2 regions of the Enterococcus innesii genome follow, and region 2 is predicted to be linked to the other one. Evidence: predicted binding sites of a transcription regulator. Region 2 holds the regulator's gene; the other holds the start of a gene.

Region 1 (10,172 bases), 1.2 Mb from region 2:
CACAACATCAGCGAAAGATAATTTAAGAACAAAAAAGCACAAAAGAAACAAAACGATCCGCAACAGGGTCGGGACGCCTACCTAAGGAAGCCCGATCGACTGTCTGCGGATCGTTTTTTTTAAAAGACGTCGAAACCGTAATTTTTGATATGCTGTTTCAACAAGGCGAGATAGTCCAAAGCCATCTCGCTCAGTTCCATTTTCTTGTGTTTGAGGTAACCTAGTGTCATCGCATCATCGACTTCCAAAGGAATCGCAACGATTTTTTCATCATTCAGCTCACTGCTGATGATCCCAGAGCTGATGGTATAGCCGTTGAGACCCACCATCAAATTGAAAATCGTGGCACGATCGCTGATGCGAATGTGTTTTTTGCGCTGTAAAGTGCTTAAGATCTCTTCAGAAAAGTAGAAGGAATTGGTTTCCCCTTGTTCGTACGACAAATAGGTATATGGTTCCAAATCAGCTAATGTGATGCTTTTCTTCTGAGTCAGGGGATTTTCTCGGCCGATGAAGACGTGGGGTTTGGCTTCAAATAAAGGGATGAATTGCAGGTCTTTTTCGTGGATCAAACGGGTCAAGACTGTCGTGTTGAAATCATTCAGATAAATGACCCCCAATTCGCTCTTAAACGTCTGGATATCATCCAGTACATTTTGAGTCTGGGTCTCTCGCAAGGTGAATTGAAATTCATCTTCCCCTAACTGTTTGACCAGCTCCACGAAGGCGTGGACGACGAAGGCATAGTGTTGTGCGGAAACACTGAAAACATGCTTGCGATGGCTGTCTTTGCGAAAGCGTTCGTCCAAGAGATTGACTTGGTCTAAAACATTTCGAGCATAGTTGAGAAAGGAACGGCCATCATCGGTCAAGGTCACCCCTAATTTACTGCGGTAAAACAGCTGCAGATCATACTCTTTTTCCAACTCTTTCATGGCTTGAGAGAGGGAGGGCTGACTGATGAAAAGCTGTTTAGCGGCTTCATTGAAAGAGCCAGTTTCTACGATTTTTTCCAAATATTCAAGCTGCTGGATACGCATGGGATGCAACCTCCTTTTTATGTTATAGGTATTGCCTATGGAATATATAAGTTTATAAGTATTATCTATAGTATAAGATGTTTGCTAGAATAAATCTAACAATTTTGAAAACTTTGTATAGGAGGAATGGATATGGCAACAGACAAATTTCAACTTGTGGGGTCATTGTTACGACCACAAGATTTATTGGACTACAAAAATCAAATCGAGCATCGGGAGGATATCCGCTACCCGTTTTATGATGCGTTTCCTGGCTACCAAGAAACGGAAGCAAAAGCGATCGCTGACATCATTGCAGCGCAAAAAGAACACGGCATCACAGTCATCACAGACGGCGAACACGGCCGTTCGATGTGGCACCTGGATTTTCTCTGGGGATTAAAAGGCGTTGAGCGCTATATCTCCGATCATGGGTATGCCTTTGAAGATTTGGACGGTGGACATTTTGAAACGCGTAAAGACATCGGCATCCGAATCACAGAACCATTATCTGGCAAAAACCATCATTACTTGACGTTGTTTAAAGAAACCAAACGCCAAGCTGGCGACCTGCCAGTCAAAATCACCGTCTGGGGGGCTGCCCACGCCTTTACCGAGCTGACTGTCTTTAACGACCTCGTTGGTGAAGGTCAGGTGTATCCAACGAAAGAGGCCTTGCGGAAAGGGCTGCTTAACGCCTACAAGGAATTCTTACAGGAATACCGAGAAGCCGGTGGTGAGATCGTTCAGTTCGATGATTGTTTATGGGAACTATTTGCCGAAGACAATGACAAGAGCTTCTTCACCCAAGGCAATGACGGCTTAGAAGCGTTAGCTGATGAATTCGTGGCGATCAACAACGAAGTCGCTGATTACGCCCACGAATTAGGATTAAAAGTCTGGACCCACAATTGTCGCGGCAATTACCAAAGCCGCGCGGCAGCCAGTGGTACCTACAAAGCGATCGCCGAAAAATTCTTGCGTGATCAGCATTATGACCGCTTTTTCCTAGAGTGGGACGATGACCGTGCCGGTGATATCTCGGCTTTAGAAGCGCTGAAAGATCGTCCAGAAGTGGAGGTTGTCTTAGGCTTATTATCCAGCAAAACCGCCACATTAGACGATGAAGAGCGAGTGATCGCTTTATTAGATAAAGCTAGTCAAATCATTCCTAAGGAGCGGCTTTATCTTTCTCATCAATGCGGCTTTGCCTCTTGTGACTGCGGCAATGAGCTTTCGACTGAACAGCAATGGGCAAAAATCAAGCAAGGACAAGCCTTAGCTGAAGCGTACTTCGGTTAAGCTGCTGCGTCTTCTTTTCCCTAAATCTTCCCCTCGAAATCGGTGCATGCGACAAAGTTTCGAAAATTTCAGAAAAAATGTTTGACATTTTCTTTAAGAGCGAGTAAAGTAAGACACAACTTAATGAAACAGACATCGAAAAGAAGAGTAGCAAGGCTTGCTGTTTGAAGAGAGTCTCTGGTTGGTGCAAAGAGATAACGCATGGTTGTGAAACACATCTTGGAGTCGTTTTTCCGAAAGAAAAGTAGGAGAGACCGGGTTTGCCCGTTACAGCAGCAGTCATTGATTGATGACTTTCTGAGTTCAGTTGCTGTGAAGCACTGATAAACAAAGGTGGAACCGCGTTGATAACGTCCTTTAGCTGTAATGGCTAGGGGACGTTTTTTTTCTCTTTTTTTGCGGCTCACCGAAAACCGAAAGTGGAAGGGTCACAAGGACTGCACGAGGCCTTTTCCTGTGAAGGAAAGGCAAATTGAGGTGGAACCACGTATCTAGCGTCCTCTGGCAAATGCCAGTGTGCGCTTTTTTTGTTTTTCTTTTTTAGAAAAATGAAACTTGCCAGTTGCCCCTCACCAGCCAACGCACAGCGCCACATAAGCGTCGGAGAAGCCGTCGCTAAGCTGTATCGCTGCTAATCGAAATTGAAACCTATCAAGGAGGAAGTCACCATGTTTGAGTATTTAGTCAATGTTATGCCCCAACTGATTTCAGGAACTGGAATCACCGTTAAATTGTTCGCACTGACCTTAATCGGGTCCATTCCCTTAGGCATTTTGTTGGCCTTTGTTTTAGCCAGTCGCCTGCGTATTTTGAAATTGATCGTGCAAGTCTACGTTTGGTTGATGCGAGGAACGCCTTTATTGCTACAGTTGATCTTCGTATTCTACGGTCTGCCGATCTTAGGGATCGTCTTTGACCGCTTTGAAGCAGCCTTGATCGCCTTTATTATCAATTACGCTGCTTATTTTGCTGAGATTTTCCGTGGGGGGATCCAATCGATTCCAGCCGGACAGTACGAAGCCGCGAAAGTCTTGCGTTTGTCCCCGATCCAAACGATCCAAAAAATCATCATCCCACAAGTCGTCAAGATCACCCTGCCATCTGTCGGCAATGAAGTCATCAATCTTGTCAAAGACACATCCCTCGTTTACATCTTAGGCTTGTCAGACGTGATGCGAATCGGGAAAATCGCCATGGAGCGAGACAGTACCTTACTTCCGTTAGTTGGGGTCGGCTTGATCTACTTGGTGATGACGGGCGTCTTCACGTTATTGTTAAAACAAATCGAGACCAAACTGGACTATTACCGTTAGGAGGAACCACGTATGTTAGAACTAAAACAAGTATCAAAATCATTTGGCGCTAAAAAAGTCATCGATCAGCTAGACTTGACGATCGAAGACGGCAGTATCTTAGCGGTGGTCGGTCCTTCCGGTGGCGGGAAAACCACTTTGCTTCGGACACTGGCTGGGTTAGAAACGATCGATTCTGGAAGCTTTTTACTGGATGGCAAAGCTTTTGATCCCACCGACACAAAGGAACAAGAACAAGTCGTCGGTGTCGTCTTCCAAGACTTCCAATTGTTTCCCCACTTGTCAGTTTTTGAAAACATCACTTTGGCACCAAAAATGGTGCTAAAACAAGACAAGGCCGCGTATACAGCAAAAGCCGAACAGTTGGCAGAAAAACTAGGGTTAAGTGACCTACTAGCCCAATATCCCTTCCAATTGTCCGGGGGACAGCGGCAACGAGTGGCTATCGCACGAGCGATGGCGATGAATCCCAAAGTGTTGGCCTATGACGAGCCTACCAGTGCCTTAGATCCAGGCTTGAGACAGCAAGTCGAACAGCTGATCTTGGATCTGAAAAAAGAAGGAGTGACCCAGATCGTGGTGACCCATGATTTGGTTTTTGCCGAAAATATCGGCGATCAATTATTAAAAGTAGCAGGAGAATAAGGGGGAGAACAAAATGAAAAAATTACTATTGACGGGAATCGCAGCAGCAAGTGTATTTTTATTAGGGGCGTGTGGCAGCAGCAATGACACCACAACCAGTGCCGCTGACAAAGAAGAAGTGATCGTCGGCCTAGACGATACCTTCGTACCGATGGGCTTTAAAGACGACCAAGGCAACATCGTTGGGTTTGATGTGGATTTAGCCACAGCGATCTTGGATCTAACAGGAACCAAAGTCAAATTTCAACCAATCGATTGGTCCATGAAAGAAACCGAACTAAGCAATGGCACCATCGATATGATCTGGAACGGGTATACCAAAACCGCAGCTCGTGAAGAAAAAGTATTGTTTACAGATACTTATATGGAAAACAAACAAGTCTTGGTCACAGCAAAAGCCAGCGGCATTACTAGCTTTGATGATATGGAGGGCAAAGTCTTAGGTGCCCAAGAAGGTTCTTCTGGTTATGAGACCTTCAATAACCAACCGGAAGTTTTGAAGGATCTCGTAGACGGCAATGACGCAACCTTGTATGCCAGCTTTAATGAAGCCTTTATCGATCTAGAAAACGGTCGGATCGACGGTCTTTTGATCGACCGCGTCTACGCAGAATATTATTTGACTCAAACAGGCAAAACCGATGACTTCAACGAAATCGAAAGCCCCTTTGAAGCAGAAGATTTTGCTGTAGGTGTGCGGAAAGACGATCAAGCCATGGCAGATAAAATCAATGATGGTTTGAAAGAATTGCAAGACAATGGTACCTTTGCTGAAATCTCTGAAAAGTGGTTTGGCGAAGACGTCACACCAAACTAAAACAAGTCAACAAGAGGCACTGGCTGCTTAGCGGCTGGTGTTTTTTTCATCATTTAAGAAATTTTCGCTTAAATTCCAGCACCTAACCAAAATTTCTCACAGGAAAACTTTTGTTCGCCTTCTTTTTTCGTTATAATAGGGAAAGATGAAAAGAGGGATAGAAATGGCGCAAAAAAAACGCGCAAAGAAACGCAAAACAAAAAAACAACAAAAACAGCAAGAGAAATTAATGCTGGTCGGCGTCGGCCTGCTCTTTGTCTTGTTTTCGATATTTGGCTTTTTCCATTTAGGTTTTTTAGGAACCTTGATTGCCAACGGGTTTCGGATCGTTGGCGGAAACACGTACCAATTTTTGAGTGTTGCCCTAGCCGCTTATGGTGTCTGGTTAGCGATCAAAACGACCGATGCTCGCTTTAAGAGTATTCGGCGAGTGATTGGCTGTGTATTGGTGTATTTTGGTTTACTAATTATCCTCCATGCGCAAATCTTTAGTAATGTGGTGGGAGAACCAGCCAATATCTTCCAAACGACGTGGATGACGCTGTTAGGCGATATTCGGCGCAGCCAAGTGACCCAAAATGTCGGGGGCGGAATGATTGGCGCCATGCTTTATGGGGCGACCTATTTTCTTGTTTCCCAGATCGGCAGCTACATCATCGCTGTTTTACTCATGCTGATCGGGGCGTTCTTGTTCAGCCAAATGAGCAGCCACGAGTTAGTCGAGCACCTGCAAGCAGCTGGTGACAAGCTACAGCGGTTGTTAGAAGGCTCTCCAGAAAAGCAAGCCGAACGAGAAGCCCGCAAAGCGGAACGAGCAGCAGAGAAACAAGCGGCGAAAGAAGCCAAAAAAGAAGCCGAGCGAGCAGCAGTCATGGCGGAAATCAAAGAAAAGAATCAAGTCCGACCAATGACAGAAGACGAAAAATCAGCAAAAGAACAGCAGATGCAAGCCCCAGCTGATTTTGAACCAGAGCAGCTGAGCTTTGTACCCATCGACCACTTCCAGGAATTGCCGCAAGCGGCGGGACCAGAGGCCGCTCAAGCACCACATCCAGCAGGAAACAAACCGGCACCAAGCAAAAAGGTCAATGAAGACGGGGAGATCCTCGATGATGATGGTGAAGTATTGGAATTTGAGATTTCGGAAGAAGCTGAAAATCGTGATTATGAATTGCCTTCAGCGCAATTACTCGATTCGATCCCTTCAACGGATCAAAGCAGCGAGTACAAAAAGATCGAACAAAATATCGGTGTGTTAGAAACTACCTTCCAAAGCTTCGGTGTTGACGCAAAAGTCGTCAAAGCCAGCTTAGGACCAGCAGTAACCAAATTCGAAGTTCAACCAGCAGTAGGGGTCAAAGTCAGCAAAATCGTCGGGTTGACCGATGATATCGCCTTAGCCTTGGCCGCCAAAGACGTCCGGATGGAAGCGCCGATCCCAGGGAAATCATTGATTGGGATCGAAGTTCCAAACAGCGCAGTCAGCATGGTTTCATTCCGAGAAGTGATCGAAGCCCAACCAGATCATCCAGATAAACTATTAGAAGTACCTTTAGGACGCGATATTTCTGGCCGTGTCCAAACGGCAGACTTAACGAAAATGCCCCATCTCTTGATTGCCGGATCGACTGGGAGCGGGAAGTCCGTAGCCATCAACGGCATCATCACCAGTATTTTGATGCGGGCAAAACCCCATGAAGTCAAATTGATGATGATCGACCCGAAAATGGTTGAATTAAATGTTTACAATGGGATTCCCCATCTCTTGACACCCGTTGTGACCAATCCCCGCAAAGCGGCGCAAGCGTTGCAAAAAGTGGTCAAAGAAATGGAAGAACGCTACGAAAAATTTGCGGCAACTGGGGTCCGAAACATTACTGGCTACAATGATTTAGTAATCAATAAGAATTTAGAAGATGGCGAAAATCGTCCGATCTTGCCATTCATTGTGGTGATCGTCGATGAGTTAGCTGACTTGATGATGGTTGCTAGCAACGAAGTCGAAGATGCCATCATTCGTTTGGCGCAAATGGCGCGGGCAGCTGGTATCCATATGATCTTAGCAACGCAACGACCAAGTGTGGATGTCATTACAGGGATCATCAAAGCCAATGTTCCATCACGGATGGCCTTTGCTGTTTCCAGCGGTGTTGATTCGCGGACCATCATTGATGGGAACGGAGCCGAAAAACTGCTGGGACGCGGCGACATGCTGTATCTGCCGATGGGTGAGAACAAACCGATTCGGGTCCAAGGGGCCTTTATTTCCGACCAAGAAGTCGAACGAGTGGTTGAATTCGTGACAGATCAGCAAGAAGCCAATTATGAAGAAAAAATGATGGTCACTGAGGAAGAAACGAGTGCTGGCAGCAGCGGACAACCGCAAGATGAGCTATTCGAAGATGCCAAAGCTCTTGTGGTGGAAATGCAGACCGCCAGCGTTTCTCTCTTGCAGCGACGTTTTCGTATCGGCTATAACCGAGCAGCTCGGTTAGTGGATGAATTAGAAGATCAAGGCGTCGTAGGACCTTCTGAAGGCAGCAAGCCACGGAAAGTCTTGATTGAGCCGCAACCAGAAGACATTCCTACCGTTGATGAATAAGGAGAACACCAGACCAATCCAATGAGAGAAAGGCGAGATAGCAATGAAACGCAAACACATTCTTTACCGTGATGTTGCCGATAAGCTCAAAGAAGACATCATGTCGGGTCGCTACCCGATTGGTTCATTTTTACCGACGGAAACAGAATTGGAAGCTACCTTCAATGTCAGCAAGATCACTGTCCGCAAAGCCATCGAATTGTTAGCGGCAGATGAGTATGTGGAAAAACGCAGCGGACGTGGGACGACGGTTTTAAGCAATCGCCCCTACAACAAGCTGTCAAAAGGCACGACGTTTAGCCAATTGCTTGAAAAGACCGGCAAGGAATACACAAAGAAAAACCTCAGCTATGAATTAGTCGAACTTGCGCCTGAACACCCTGCGTATTCTTTAATGGGCAAAGAAGTCATGCGTTTACGTCGCATGTACTATTTTGACCACCAACCTTTTATTTACTATGAGTACCATTTGCCAAAGCAACTAAAGGGAACCTCCATCGAGGTCTTTGAAGAAAAATCATTGTATCGCCTATTGGATGAACATCGAATGATCATCGATCGCTTTCAAGATGCGTTTGTGGCAACGACGTTGACTGAAGAGCAACAGAAGTTTATGATCACGCCGGAGGTCGCTGCCTTGAAACGAACCCGTTATTCGTATGATCTACAAGGAGAAGTGGTAGAATATACAGAAGGGATCTATAACACTGCCTTGCATCCGTATATGATCGAATTTGAAGCCTAGTCATTGATTAGGCTTTTTTAGCAAAAAGTGGTACCAAAATCAGAAGTGGAGCGTGAAATACATGAGAAAAATCGCCTTTTTAGGAGCCGGTAACATGGCAAAAGCCATCATCAACGGCTTGATTGCAGCAAAGCTGTATGAACCAGCAGAGATCTTGGTTTATAACCATCGCTACGAGCCGACTTTGGCACAATTAGAAAAAGAAACCGGGATCACTGGGACAACTAAGCTGGCGGATGTCACAGAAAAAGCAGAGATCTTCGTCTTAGCAGTCAAACCTTTTGTCTTTCCCCGCTTGCTTGCTGATTTAAAAGCAGGATTGACTGAGGAACACTTGCTAGTTTCCATTGCCGCGGGTGTGACGATTGCGCAAATGGAAGAAATCATCGGTGCGCACAAAATCGTGCGGGTCATGCCAAATACCCCCGCACTTGTCGGCGAAGGGATGTCTTCTATCAGCCCCAACGGTCAAGTAACGGAAGCCGAAGCCAACGAAGTCAAACAACTTTTTGAAAGCCTTGGGAAAGCCGAGCAAGTACCAGAAAGCATGATCGATGCAGTCATTGGTGTCAGTGGTTCTTCGCCAGCCTACACGTATTTATTCATTGAAGCTTTGGCAGATGGAGCAGTGGCAGAAGGTATGCCGCGGCCGATGGCGTATGAATTTGCTGCTCAAGCGGTATTAGGCGCAGCGAAGATGGTACTAGAGACGAAGGAACACCCAGGTGTCTTAAAAGATCGTGTCAGCTCGCCTGGGGGCACAACGATCCAAGCAGTCAAAGCCTTAGAGGAAAATGGCTTTCGTGCGGCTGTCATCAAAGCAGTGCAAGCAGCTGCTGACAAAAGTCGGGAAATGTCTTGATCCCCAGTGAGTGAGGGGAAAATCTTAGCAAAACGAAGGAGCGTTTATGAAAGAACTTTTGATTTTTGATTTTGATGGATTGTTAGTCGATACTGAAAGAGTCTATTTTGATGGGTGGTTGGCGCTATTTAAAAAGTATCAGCTTCCGATTACAGCCGCTGATATTTTTGGTTGGCGTGGTCAAAGTTGGCAACAGACGGCTAGTAAACTAGCCGACCTCGTAGGTGGTCAGCAGCGGGTGCAGGAATTACGAGCAGAACGGGAAGTCTATATTGCCCAGCAAATAACCGATGGCACCTTCAAAACAAAACCCTATGCGAAAGAAACCATCGCATTGGCTCGGGAGAAAGGCTTCCAAACGGCACTAGCCACCTCGACGATGAAAAAAAGAGCCTCTGAATTGTTGGCGCATTTCGATTTGTTGCAGGCCTTTGACTATCAGACCTTTGGCGATGATGTCTCCGCCCATAAACCTGATCCAGCACCTTACTTGCTGACTTTAGAAAAAGCGCAAGTCGCAGCAGAAAAAGCATTAGTCATGGAAGATTCTCTTGTGGGAGCAACAGCTGCGACACGTGCGGAGATCGATGTTGTGCTGATTCCCGATCAAAGCTTTGATCAAGTCTACTCCCCAGAAGAGAAGGCCGGACTTCAGTTATATGGCGAAGCCACCTCATTGAAGTATGTGTATGATTTATTGGCAAAGGATCAACTGAAATAACACCTAAAAAAGCTTCCTTTTTCGTTGCAGAAAAAGGAAGTTTTTTTTGTGAAGAAAAGACCGGTAAAAAAACAGTTCAAAGGATATGAGTGGTTTGTTTTTCGCCATCATGGTAAAGTTAAAGAAAGTTTAACAATAAGCGAAAA
Region 2 (10,172 bases):
TTAAAAGTCTTAGCAGATGTTGGTTTAGTTGGTTTCCCTTCGGTTGGGAAGTCCACATTACTCTCTGTGATTTCCTCTGCTCGGCCAAAAATCGGCGCGTATCATTTTACAACACTGGTGCCAAATTTAGGCATGGTAACGACCACTGATGGTCGTAGTTTTGCAGTAGCCGATCTGCCGGGATTGATCGAAGGTGCTTCGCAAGGTGTTGGTTTAGGGACTCAGTTTTTACGTCATATCGAACGGACGCGGGTCATCTTACATGTGATCGATATGAGTGGCATGGAAGGGCGCGATCCATACGAGGACTATTTGTCCATTAACAATGAATTGTCGACCCATAACTTGCGCTTACTAGAGCGCCCACAGATCATCGTTGCCAATAAGATGGATATGCCGGATGCTGAAGAAAACTTAGCCCTTTTCAAAGAGCAGCTGGCAAAAGAAAAAACGGATGAGTTCGCGGATGAACCAATGATTTTCCCAATCTCTGGTGTCACTCGTAAGGGAATCGATGCCTTGCTGAATGCGACAGCGGATTTATTGGAAGTCACTCCTGAGTTCCTCTTGTACGATGAAGAAATCGAAGAAGATGTGGTTCATTACGGCTTCCAATCGGATGAGCCGGAGTTTTCAATCGATCGCGATCCTGATGCAACTTGGATCTTGAGCGGTGAGAAAATCGAAAAACTATTCCAAATGACGAACTTTGATCACGATGAGACCGTGATGCGCTTTGCACGTCAATTGCGTGGATTGGGTGTTGATGAAGCATTGCGTGCGCGAGGTGCCAAAGACGGCGACATCGTGCGTATCGGTAATTTTGAATTCGAGTTTGTCGAATAAGCGTTTAAAAGAACATCATTTGTAAAAAAAAATCCTTCATAGTTGAAGTGGTTATGACTGTTGATCATTGATTTTCTCTAAGAAATCAATGATCAACAGTCTTTTTGGTTTCTTTTTTCATTTAAATGATTTACTGTTAAAATAAAGAAAAGAACAAATAAACCAAAGGGAGCGATTTTTATGTCAAAACGAGTCATTGTAATGAACTTTGATGCTAGTGCCAAAGCGTATCAAGCCTTTTCTGAAGTGAAACGGATGCATATGGAACGTAAGATTAAAGGAGAACAAATGGCGGTCCTTACCCACACCAATGAAGGTGTGCATCAATTTAAAGTCGAGGACTTTCTTGATTTTACTGGGAACAATAAGACATCAACGGGTGGTTTGATCGGGATGCTCGTTGGTGTGTTAGGCGGACCTTTAGGAATCATGCTGGGCTGGTTTGGCGGCAGTATGATCGGTGCTACTCGTGATGCAAAAGAGATCCAAAATGCGCAAATGCTTTTTGAACACGTCGGAAATCAAATTGGTGTAGGTGATACAGGGTTATTATTGATCGCCGATGAAGAAGACAATCGTCCTTTGAATCAATTGATCATGAATGAATTGGGCGGCGATATCACGCGCTTTGACTACGATGAAGTGGAAGCAGAGATTGAAACAGCTAAGAAAGTCGAAGAATCCACAAAAGCACGGGTTCAAGAGGACTGGAAAAACTCTCATAATGACGCAGAAGATCGCCAATCTGAGAAATAAAAAACGCAAGCTTCAATTGCAACTTGATTTCTTTTCCGCTAAAATTGGGAAGAGATGAAAGGAAAGAAGCTTATGGAATTAGAATTTTTAGGAACAGGTGCGGGAGTGCCTGCAAAACATCGAAACGTGACCAGCATTGCGTTACGACTCTTAGATGAACGGAATGCCGTTTGGCTTTTTGATTGTGGCGAAGGAACCCAAATGCAGATTTTGCATTCTACAATTCGACCACGAAAGATTGAAAAAATCTTTATCACTCATCTTCATGGTGACCATATCTATGGGTTGCCGGGATTGATCAGCAGCCGCTCCTTTCAAGGGGGCGACACGCCTCTAGAGATTTATGGCCCAAAGGGAATCAAAGCATACATTCAAACCGTTTTGCGGATTTCCCAGACGAAAGTCAGCTATCCATTGCATTTTTTCGAGATTGAAGAAGAAGGGATTCTTTTTAAAGATCAGCAATTTGAGGTATCTTGTCTGCCCCTTGATCACGGCATTGATAGTTTTGGCTATCGTATTGTTGAAGCAAGCCATCAAGGGGAATTGCAAGTGCAAGCATTGCTTGAACTTGGTCTGAAACCTGGTCCCGTCTTCGGACGTTTGAAAAAAGGTGAAGTAGTTACCCTCGACGATGGACGTCAAATCAATGGGGCTGATTTCTTAGGTCAAGCGAAAAAGGGTCGGATCTTGGCAATATTAGGTGATACGCGTAAATGTCAAAACGCCGTGCTTTTAGCGAAAGATGCGGATGTGTTAGTGCATGAAAGTACCTTCAACAAAGAAGAAGCCAAGCTGGCTCGCGCTTATTTTCATTCGACGACACGCCAAGCTGCTGAAGTGGCCCAAGAAGCTCACGCCAAGCGTTTGCTATTGACCCATATCAGCGCGCGCTATGTTGGCAAAGATATTACAAATTTAGTAAATGAAGCAAAAGAAGTATTTCCGAATACGTTGATCGTCAAAGATTTTGATGTTGTCGAGATCCCTTTTGCCGGAGAGGAAGAATCAGATGAACTTGGAGAATAAAGTTGTCGTTGTAACAGGTGGTTCTGCCGGACTTGGCGAACAAATCTGTTATGAAGCCGCAAAACGCGGTGCGATCGTTGTGACTTGTGCTCGCAGAACAAATTTGATTGGGAAAGTCAAAGAACAATGCATGGAATTAAGCGGCAAAGAAGCTTATGCGTTTCAATTGGACGTAGCAAATCCTGAAAGCGTGGCGCGCTTATTAGAAAAAATTAGTGAGAAAGTCGGAAAGATCGATGTCTTTGTCAATAATGCCGGCTACGGGATCTTTCAAGAATTTACCGAGATGGATCCTGCGGTCATCCGTAATATGTTTGAAGTCAATGTGCTTGGGATGATGGTTTTGACTCAGCAAGTTGCGATTCAAATGGCTGAACAAAAGCATGGTCATATCATAAATGTTGCTTCAATCGCGGGTAAAATCGCTACGCCGAAGACAGCAGTCTACTCTGCAACGAAATTTGCTGTACTTGGTTTTTCTAACGCATTACGTTTAGAACTAAAACCACTGGGAATCAACGTAACAACAGTCAATCCAGGGCCGATCGAAACGGCATTCTTTGACCAAGCAGATCCTAGCGGTAGTTACTTATCATCGGTGGGTAGCCTTGTCCTTGAACCAAACAAATTGGCACAAACGATCGTCAAAGCCATGATTCATCCAAAACGAGAAATCAATCGCCCACATATTTTAGGGGCGGCTGCAAAACTTTATACACTGTTCCCTGCAATTGGGGATTATATGGCAGGAACGATGTTCAACAAAAAATAGGAGTTGAAACCCATGAAAAATCAATGGCGTGTTATTGTTGGTATTTTACTGATTTTAGTGATCGTTTTATTTGCGGTTGCAAACAATATGACTGTTCCGATCAATTTTGGCTTCACAACGATTCAATCGCCATTGATCTTAGTCATTATTGGTTCTGCTTTGTTAGGCGCATTGATTTTGTTGCTGGTTTCCACAAGCGCAATGTTCCGTCAAAAAAAAGAACTAAAACAATTGAGAAAAGAGCTCTCGGATTATCGCTCGAATAACGAGAAAGTTCTGCAAGAACAACGAGAAGCCTTGGAACGAGAATATACCAACAAGCAGGCGGAGTTAGCAGCTAGGCAGCAGCAACTCGACGATCAAGAAGCGCAACTTTCATCCCGTGCAGCAGGTGCCTCAACGCCGCCAACGATCGATGAAGAAATGAAGTCTTTTGAATCGCAAGCCTAGAATACATGAGCGTAATGAAGAAAAGAGTTTGCAGGTGCATCATTCGCTGCAAGCTCTTTTTTGTGATATGAAAAAATAAATTGTTTCTTTCGTTGTTTTTCCTTTTTGCATAAACTTTGCTATAATATCCTAGTTAGGAGTGATTTGGTGAAACGTGCAAATTTTCATTGGGTGCGTCCGCAAGATAGCGAAGCTACCCCTGAATTTAAAGAATTGATCCAAGCAAGAAAGATTCCTGAGCGGATCGGCGCATTGCTATGGCAAAGAAATATTCGAACAGCAGAAGCGCTAGACGCTTTTTTATCCACTGATTTGCAATACCTTCATGATCCGTTTCTCTTTCATGATATGGATAAAGCCGTGGAACGAATCCATGAAGCCATTTTAAATGGTGAGCAGATCTTGATTTATGGCGACTATGATGCAGATGGGATTACGAGCACCACCGTATTAAAAGAAACGCTGGAGCTGCTGGGGGCTGAGGCTGAGTATTATCTGCCCAACCGTTTTACAGATGGCTATGGTCCCAATATAACTGTCTATCAAGAAAAAATTGCCGCAGGGACACAATTGATCATCACTGTTGACAACGGAGTGTCTGGACATGAGGCGATTGCTTATGCTCAAGGACAAGGCGTCGATGTGATCGTGACGGATCACCACGAACTTCCTGTAGAACTCCCAGAAGCCTTTGCTATCGTTCATCCTCGTCATCCTGAAGGAAATTATCCGTTTGGTGATTTGGCAGGAGTCGGTGTCGCATTTAAAGTGGCGTGCGCCTTATTAGAAGAAGTGCCCGTCGAACTGCTTGATCTTGTTGCAATTGGGACGATTGCTGATATGGTTTCTTTGACAGATGAGAATCGACTACTAGTCAGCAATGGCCTGAAAATGATCCAACAAACTGATCGGCTTGGTTTGAATGAGTTGCTGAAGATCAGTGGATTGAAAAAACGAACAGTCAATGAAACCGACATTGGTTTCGCTATTGGCCCGCGCCTTAATGCGATCGGCCGCTTGGAAGACCCAAATCCTGCTGTTCGTTTGTTAACCACATTTGATGAAGAAGAAGCAGTAACCTTAGCCAAGACATTAGATACGATCAATCAGCAGCGAAAAACTTTCGTTGAAGAAATCATGAAAGAAGCGCAAGAAAAAATCGACCCTGCCAATCATGTTCATCTAGTCGTAGGTGATGACTGGCACGAAGGGGTTTTAGGAATCGTAGCCGGACGAATCATGCAAAGTACCGGACAACCTGTGATCGTTTTGACCAAAAAAGAAAATGGCTTAGCAAAAGGATCAGGAAGAAGTATTGCTGCGTTGAATCTGTTTGAAATGTTGACCACGATGAAAGACATGTTTACTAGTTTTGGCGGCCATCATGCAGCAGTTGGCTTAAGTATCCCCATCGATCATTTAGATATGCTACAAGCCCAAATGAATCGCTATGTGGAAGAAAATGGAATTGATCTTAGCCAAGGGATCCCCTTGACAATTGATGAAGAACTGCCATTGACAGAAGTATCGATCAATTTTATTGAATCTTTAAACGTTTTAGCGCCTTTTGGCACGGATAATCCGTTACCGAAATTTCTGTTTTCCAATCTGTCGACTCAAAATGCTCGCCAGATTGGTACTGAAAACCAACACTTGAAGTTAGTGATGACAGATGAGTCCAATACACAGCTAGATGTGATTGGGTTTGGTTTTGGAAAAGACTTAGTAGAGTTTGAAAATGATCGACTTTCGATCGTCGGTCAGCTTTCAATCAATGAATGGAATGGCAACAAAAAACCGCAGTTGATGTTGGATGATTTTGCTGTGGAAGGTCTGCAGTTGTTTGATTATCGTTCGAAAAGGAGTCGGCAAGGTGTCTCTCTGGGAAATCAAACAGTAGGGGTCGTTTTCAATAAGAAAATTCCTCGAGAGCTACAAGGGTTTTGTGGACAAACGATCTTATTCGACTCAGTGGCTAACTTGAGAGACACGTTTCATGAAGCTCAATTTCAAGAAATCGCCTTTTTAGATTGTCCTACTGATCCTGCAGTGATCAAAGAAATCATCCAAACGCTTCATGCTTCAAGAATTGCGTTTGTGTTTTACTCGACCGAAGATGCTTATTTAGATGGGGTAGGCACCAGAGAGCAATATGGTCGGCTTTTTCAATTGATCAAGCAACAACCTCGTTTGGATATTCGCTACAAATTAAGGATGGTTGCTGACTATCTAAAAATTCCAGAAAAATTACTTATTTTCATGATTCAGGTGTTTTCTGAGCTGGAATTTGTTACAATACAAGATGGTGTTTTGAATAAAACGGCTGATCCTGTTTCTCGTCCGCTGACAGAGAGTCATTTGTATCAGCAACGACAAAAAATGATCAAAACAGAAGAATTTTTATTAATGAGTGATTTATCAACCCTGCGTCAGTGGTTGACAGTCTAGGAGGAAAAAAAATGGATTTAAAAGAGTATATTGCTAGTATTCCGGATTATCCCCAAGAGGGAATTATTTTTCGGGACATCTCGCCGTTAATGGCTGATGGAGAAGCGTATCGTTATGCGACACAGCAGATCGTTGAGTATGCACAAGAAAAAGGCATCGATATGGTGGTAGGACCAGAAGCCCGCGGATTTATCGTTGGTTGTCCAGTTGCGTACCAGTTAGGTGTCGGCTTTGCTCCAGTACGTAAAAAAGGCAAATTGCCACGAGAAACCATTGAAGCAGAGTATGAAAAAGAGTATGGTGTGGATGTTTTGACGTTGCATGCCGATGCTATCAAACCAGGACAACGTGTCTTGATCTGTGACGATCTACTAGCAACTGGCGGAACGATCAAAGCAACAATTGAACTCGTAGAAAAATTAGGCGGTATCGTTGTTGGCTGCGCCTTTTTGATCGAACTAATGGATTTACATGGAAGAGATAAAATCCAAGGTGTCGAAATTAAGACGTTAATGGAATACTAAAAAAGCAGAAACAAAAAAGGACTCGCTGGAGTCTTTTTTTGTTTCTGCTGCCTTATGGGCGTATGCGTATGTAGGGGAAGGATCATGGTTCATACCGATAAAAATCATGATCGTGATAATAATGGCGGTTACGTTTGCGCTCTGCTTGGCGGAATTTCTTTTCATCCCATAGCATGAACCAAAGCATCATTAGAGGACAAAAAATCAGAACAGCACTTAGAACGCCAAAATAGCCAATAACGATACCCATCAATAATACCCACAACATAAAACCAAATCGACGAACTGCTTTCATCTCATTCACTCCTTAAATAATACGAACTTATGTTTGTATACCTATTATACGAATGTTTGTTCGGTTTGTAAAGAGGAAAGAAAAAAATCTTCGCAAGTACGAAGATTTCCTAGGTAGGCCGATTAGAATCAAAGCAGATGGCGATACAAACCAACAACTAATCCTAAAATCGTTACGTCAGGCAAAATGATGGGCTCTAAATAATCATTTTCTGGCTGTAATCGAATGTAATTCTTTTCTTTATAGAATCGTTTGCAAGTAGCTTCATCTTCATCTGTCATAGCGATCACGATATCACCATTTTGCGCACTTTGTTGTTTGCGAACGATCACTTGATCGCCGTCAAGGATGCCAGCATTAATCATACTTTCTCCTCGGATCGTCAACATAAACAAACTGCCGGTACTATTTGCTAAATCTGGCGGAATCGGAAAGAAATCGGATGCATCTTCCACTGCTAAAATCGGTTCTCCCGCAGTTACGACACCAAGCATCGGAATGGATGCTGGTTGAACATCGATTTTTTCAAGACCGGAAGCAGTTAATTCAATGGCTCTGGGTTTTGTAGGATCTCGTAAGATCAACCCTTTTTTTTCAAGTCGGGACAAATGGCCATGAACAGTTGAGGTAGAAGATAACTGAACGGCTTCGCCAATTTCGCGAACAGTCGGCGGATAGCCTTTTTCAGTGACACGGGTATGAATGAACTTAAGAATTTCGATTTGTCGATTTTCTGTTCGTTTTGCCAAAACTGACACCTTCTTTCATTTGATAACATTAGTGTACCATAGGTATATCGAATATTCAAACAAATGTTCGCTTTTTGCGCTATTGTTTTTATTCGCTAGTTTGTAGTAAAATCAAGAGGGAAAAGGAGGAACGAATATGCTATCTCAAGAAAAATTAGCTCGAATCAATGAACTTGCCAACAAGAAAAAAACAGAAGGATTGACCGAGGCAGAAACGAACGAACAAAAAGTTCTACGTGAAGAGTATTTAACCGCCTTTCGTGGAGGAATGCGTCACCATATCGAAGGAATGAAAATCGTTGATCCTGAAGGTTCTGATGTGACACCAGAAAAATTGAAAGAGATTCAGAAGAAAAAAGGTCTCCACGGCAGATAATTGTGAATTCCTTTTCATTGCTATTGAAATAAGTATCTGAATCACGTATAATAAGAGATGTAATAAAGGTAAAAAAAACCTAAATTAGGAGGAACTACCATTGTTTGATAAAATCGATCAATTAGGAGTGAACACCCTTCGTACATTAAGTATCGAAGCCGTACAAAAAGCCAATTCAGGACATCCAGGATTACCGATGGGGGCAGCACCCATGGCCTATGCCTTGTGGACGAAACACTTGAAAGTCAATCCAACGACTTCTCGCAACTGGGTGGATCGTGACCGCTTTGTTTTGTCTGCTGGACATGGTTCGGCGCTATTGTACAGCTTGTTGCACGTGTCTGGTTACGATGTGACCATTGAGGATCTAAAAAACTTCCGTCAATGGGATAGCCGCACGCCAGGACATCCAGAAGTCGATCACACAGACGGCGTGGAAGCAACCACTGGACCTTTAGGACAAGGGATCGCTATGGCAGTCGGTATGGCGATGGCCGAAGCCCACTTGGCTGCAACCTACAATCGCGACAAGTATCAAGTCATTGATCACTATACTTACGCTTTATGTGGCGATGGGGACTTGATGGAAGGTGTTTCGCAAGAAGCTGCATCCATGGCGGGTCACATGAAATTAGACAAACTGATCGTCTTGTACGATTCAAATGACATCTCCCTAGATGGTCCGACCTCAAAAGCCTTTACAGAAAATGTCGGTGCGCGTTTTGAAGCGTATGGCTGGCAACACATTCTCGTTGAAGACGGCAATGATTTAGAAGCGATCTCGAAAGCGATCGACGAAGCAAAAGCTGAAAGCGACAAACCAACCTTGATCGAAATCAAGACTGTGATCGGATACGGTGCGCCAAATCAAGGCACCTCTGCCGTCCATGGTGCGCCGATCGGTGCCGAAGGCATTTCAGCAGCCAAAGCGATTTATGGCTGGGAATACCCAGAATTTACTGTACCTGACGAAGTTGCTGCGCGCTTCAAAGAAACCATGATCGATGAAGGGCAAAAAGCTGAAGCAGCTTGGAACGAAACCTTCCGTGCCTATGAAGCAGCCTATCCAGAACTTGCGGCGCAATTCAAAAAAGCCTTTGCAGGTGAATTGCCAGCAGATTGGGATGCAGCATTACCAAGCTACGAAGTTGGCAGCTCACAAGCTAGCCGGGTATCCAGCAAAGAGATGATCCAAGCGTTGTCCAAAGCCGTACCTAGCTTATGGGGCGGATCGGCTGACCTTTCTGGTTCCAACAACACGATGGTAGCAGCAGAAAAAGACTTTGAACCTGGCCAATACGAGGGCCGCAACATTTGGTTTGGTGTCCGAGAATTTGCGATGGCGGCAGCGATGAACGGGATCCAATTGCATGGCGGTACGCGAATCTATGGTGGAACCTTCTTCGTCTTCGTTGATTACTTGCGTCCAGCGGTGCGCTTGTCTGCGATCCAGCATGCGCCTGTGATCTATGTCTTGACGCATGACTCCGTGGCGGTTGGAGAAGATGGACCGACCCACGAGCCGATCGAACAATTAGCTAGCGTCCGTTGCATGCCAAATGTCCAAGTGATTCGTCCAGCAGACGGCAATGAAACCCGTGCTGCTTGGAAACTGGCCATGACAACAACCGATAAGCCAACGGTCTTAGTCTTAAGTCGACAAAACCTACCAGTGATCGAAGGCACGCAAACTGGTGCGGATGAAAATGTCGCAAAAGGTGGCTATGTGATTTCAAAACAAGCCGGTGAAACACCAGCGGGTATTTTGATCGCCACAGGTTCAGAAGTGAATCTTGCGGTCCAAGCACAAGCTAAATTGGCAGAAGAAGGCATCGATGTATCGGTGGTCTCCTTACCAAGCTTTGATCTGTTTGAAGCCCAAAGCTCAGAATACAAAGAAAGTGTCTTGCCAAAAGCAGTGAAGAAA

What was found. Region 2 encodes LexA, which represses DNA repair genes until DNA is damaged. Its sites were predicted from a motif close to CNAACANNTGTTNG; they were not measured.
Region 1: a site for LexA is predicted at 5,200-5,213, ahead of ENLAB_RS11460 (FtsK/SpoIIIE family DNA translocase). Genes of this name have one in related genera too.

What each region holds. Positions count from the first base shown of each region.
Region 1 covers NZ_AP025635.1:2,432,243-2,442,414, forward strand. The annotation lists gene ENLAB_RS11435 (LysR family transcriptional regulator) at 120-1,040, opposite strand; gene ENLAB_RS11440 (cobalamin-independent methionine synthase II family protein) at 1,167-2,321, shown strand; T-box leader at 2,448-2,682, shown strand; gene ENLAB_RS11445 (amino acid ABC transporter permease) at 2,990-3,634, shown strand; gene ENLAB_RS11450 (amino acid ABC transporter ATP-binding protein) at 3,647-4,279, shown strand; gene ENLAB_RS11455 (amino acid ABC transporter substrate-binding protein) at 4,293-5,096, shown strand; gene ENLAB_RS11460 (FtsK/SpoIIIE family DNA translocase) at 5,260-7,698, shown strand; gene ENLAB_RS11465 (GntR family transcriptional regulator) at 7,742-8,443, shown strand; gene proC (pyrroline-5-carboxylate reductase) at 8,505-9,305, shown strand; gene ENLAB_RS11475 (HAD family hydrolase) at 9,352-10,026, shown strand; gene ENLAB_RS11480 (hypothetical protein) at 10,075-10,172, shown strand, end outside.
Region 2 covers NZ_AP025635.1:74,600-84,771, forward strand. The annotation lists gene obgE (GTPase ObgE) at 1-846, shown strand, start outside; gene ENLAB_RS00365 (DUF456 domain-containing protein) at 1,027-1,602, shown strand; gene rnz (ribonuclease Z) at 1,675-2,631, shown strand; gene ENLAB_RS00375 (SDR family NAD(P)-dependent oxidoreductase) at 2,615-3,403, shown strand; gene ENLAB_RS00380 (lipopolysaccharide assembly protein LapA domain-containing protein) at 3,416-3,853, shown strand; gene recJ (single-stranded-DNA-specific exonuclease RecJ) at 4,001-6,301, shown strand; gene ENLAB_RS00390 (adenine phosphoribosyltransferase) at 6,313-6,825, shown strand; gene ENLAB_RS00395 (hypothetical protein) at 6,908-7,120, opposite strand; gene lexA (transcriptional repressor LexA) at 7,249-7,869, opposite strand; gene ENLAB_RS00405 (DUF896 family protein) at 8,006-8,245, shown strand; gene tkt (transketolase) at 8,346-10,172, shown strand, end outside.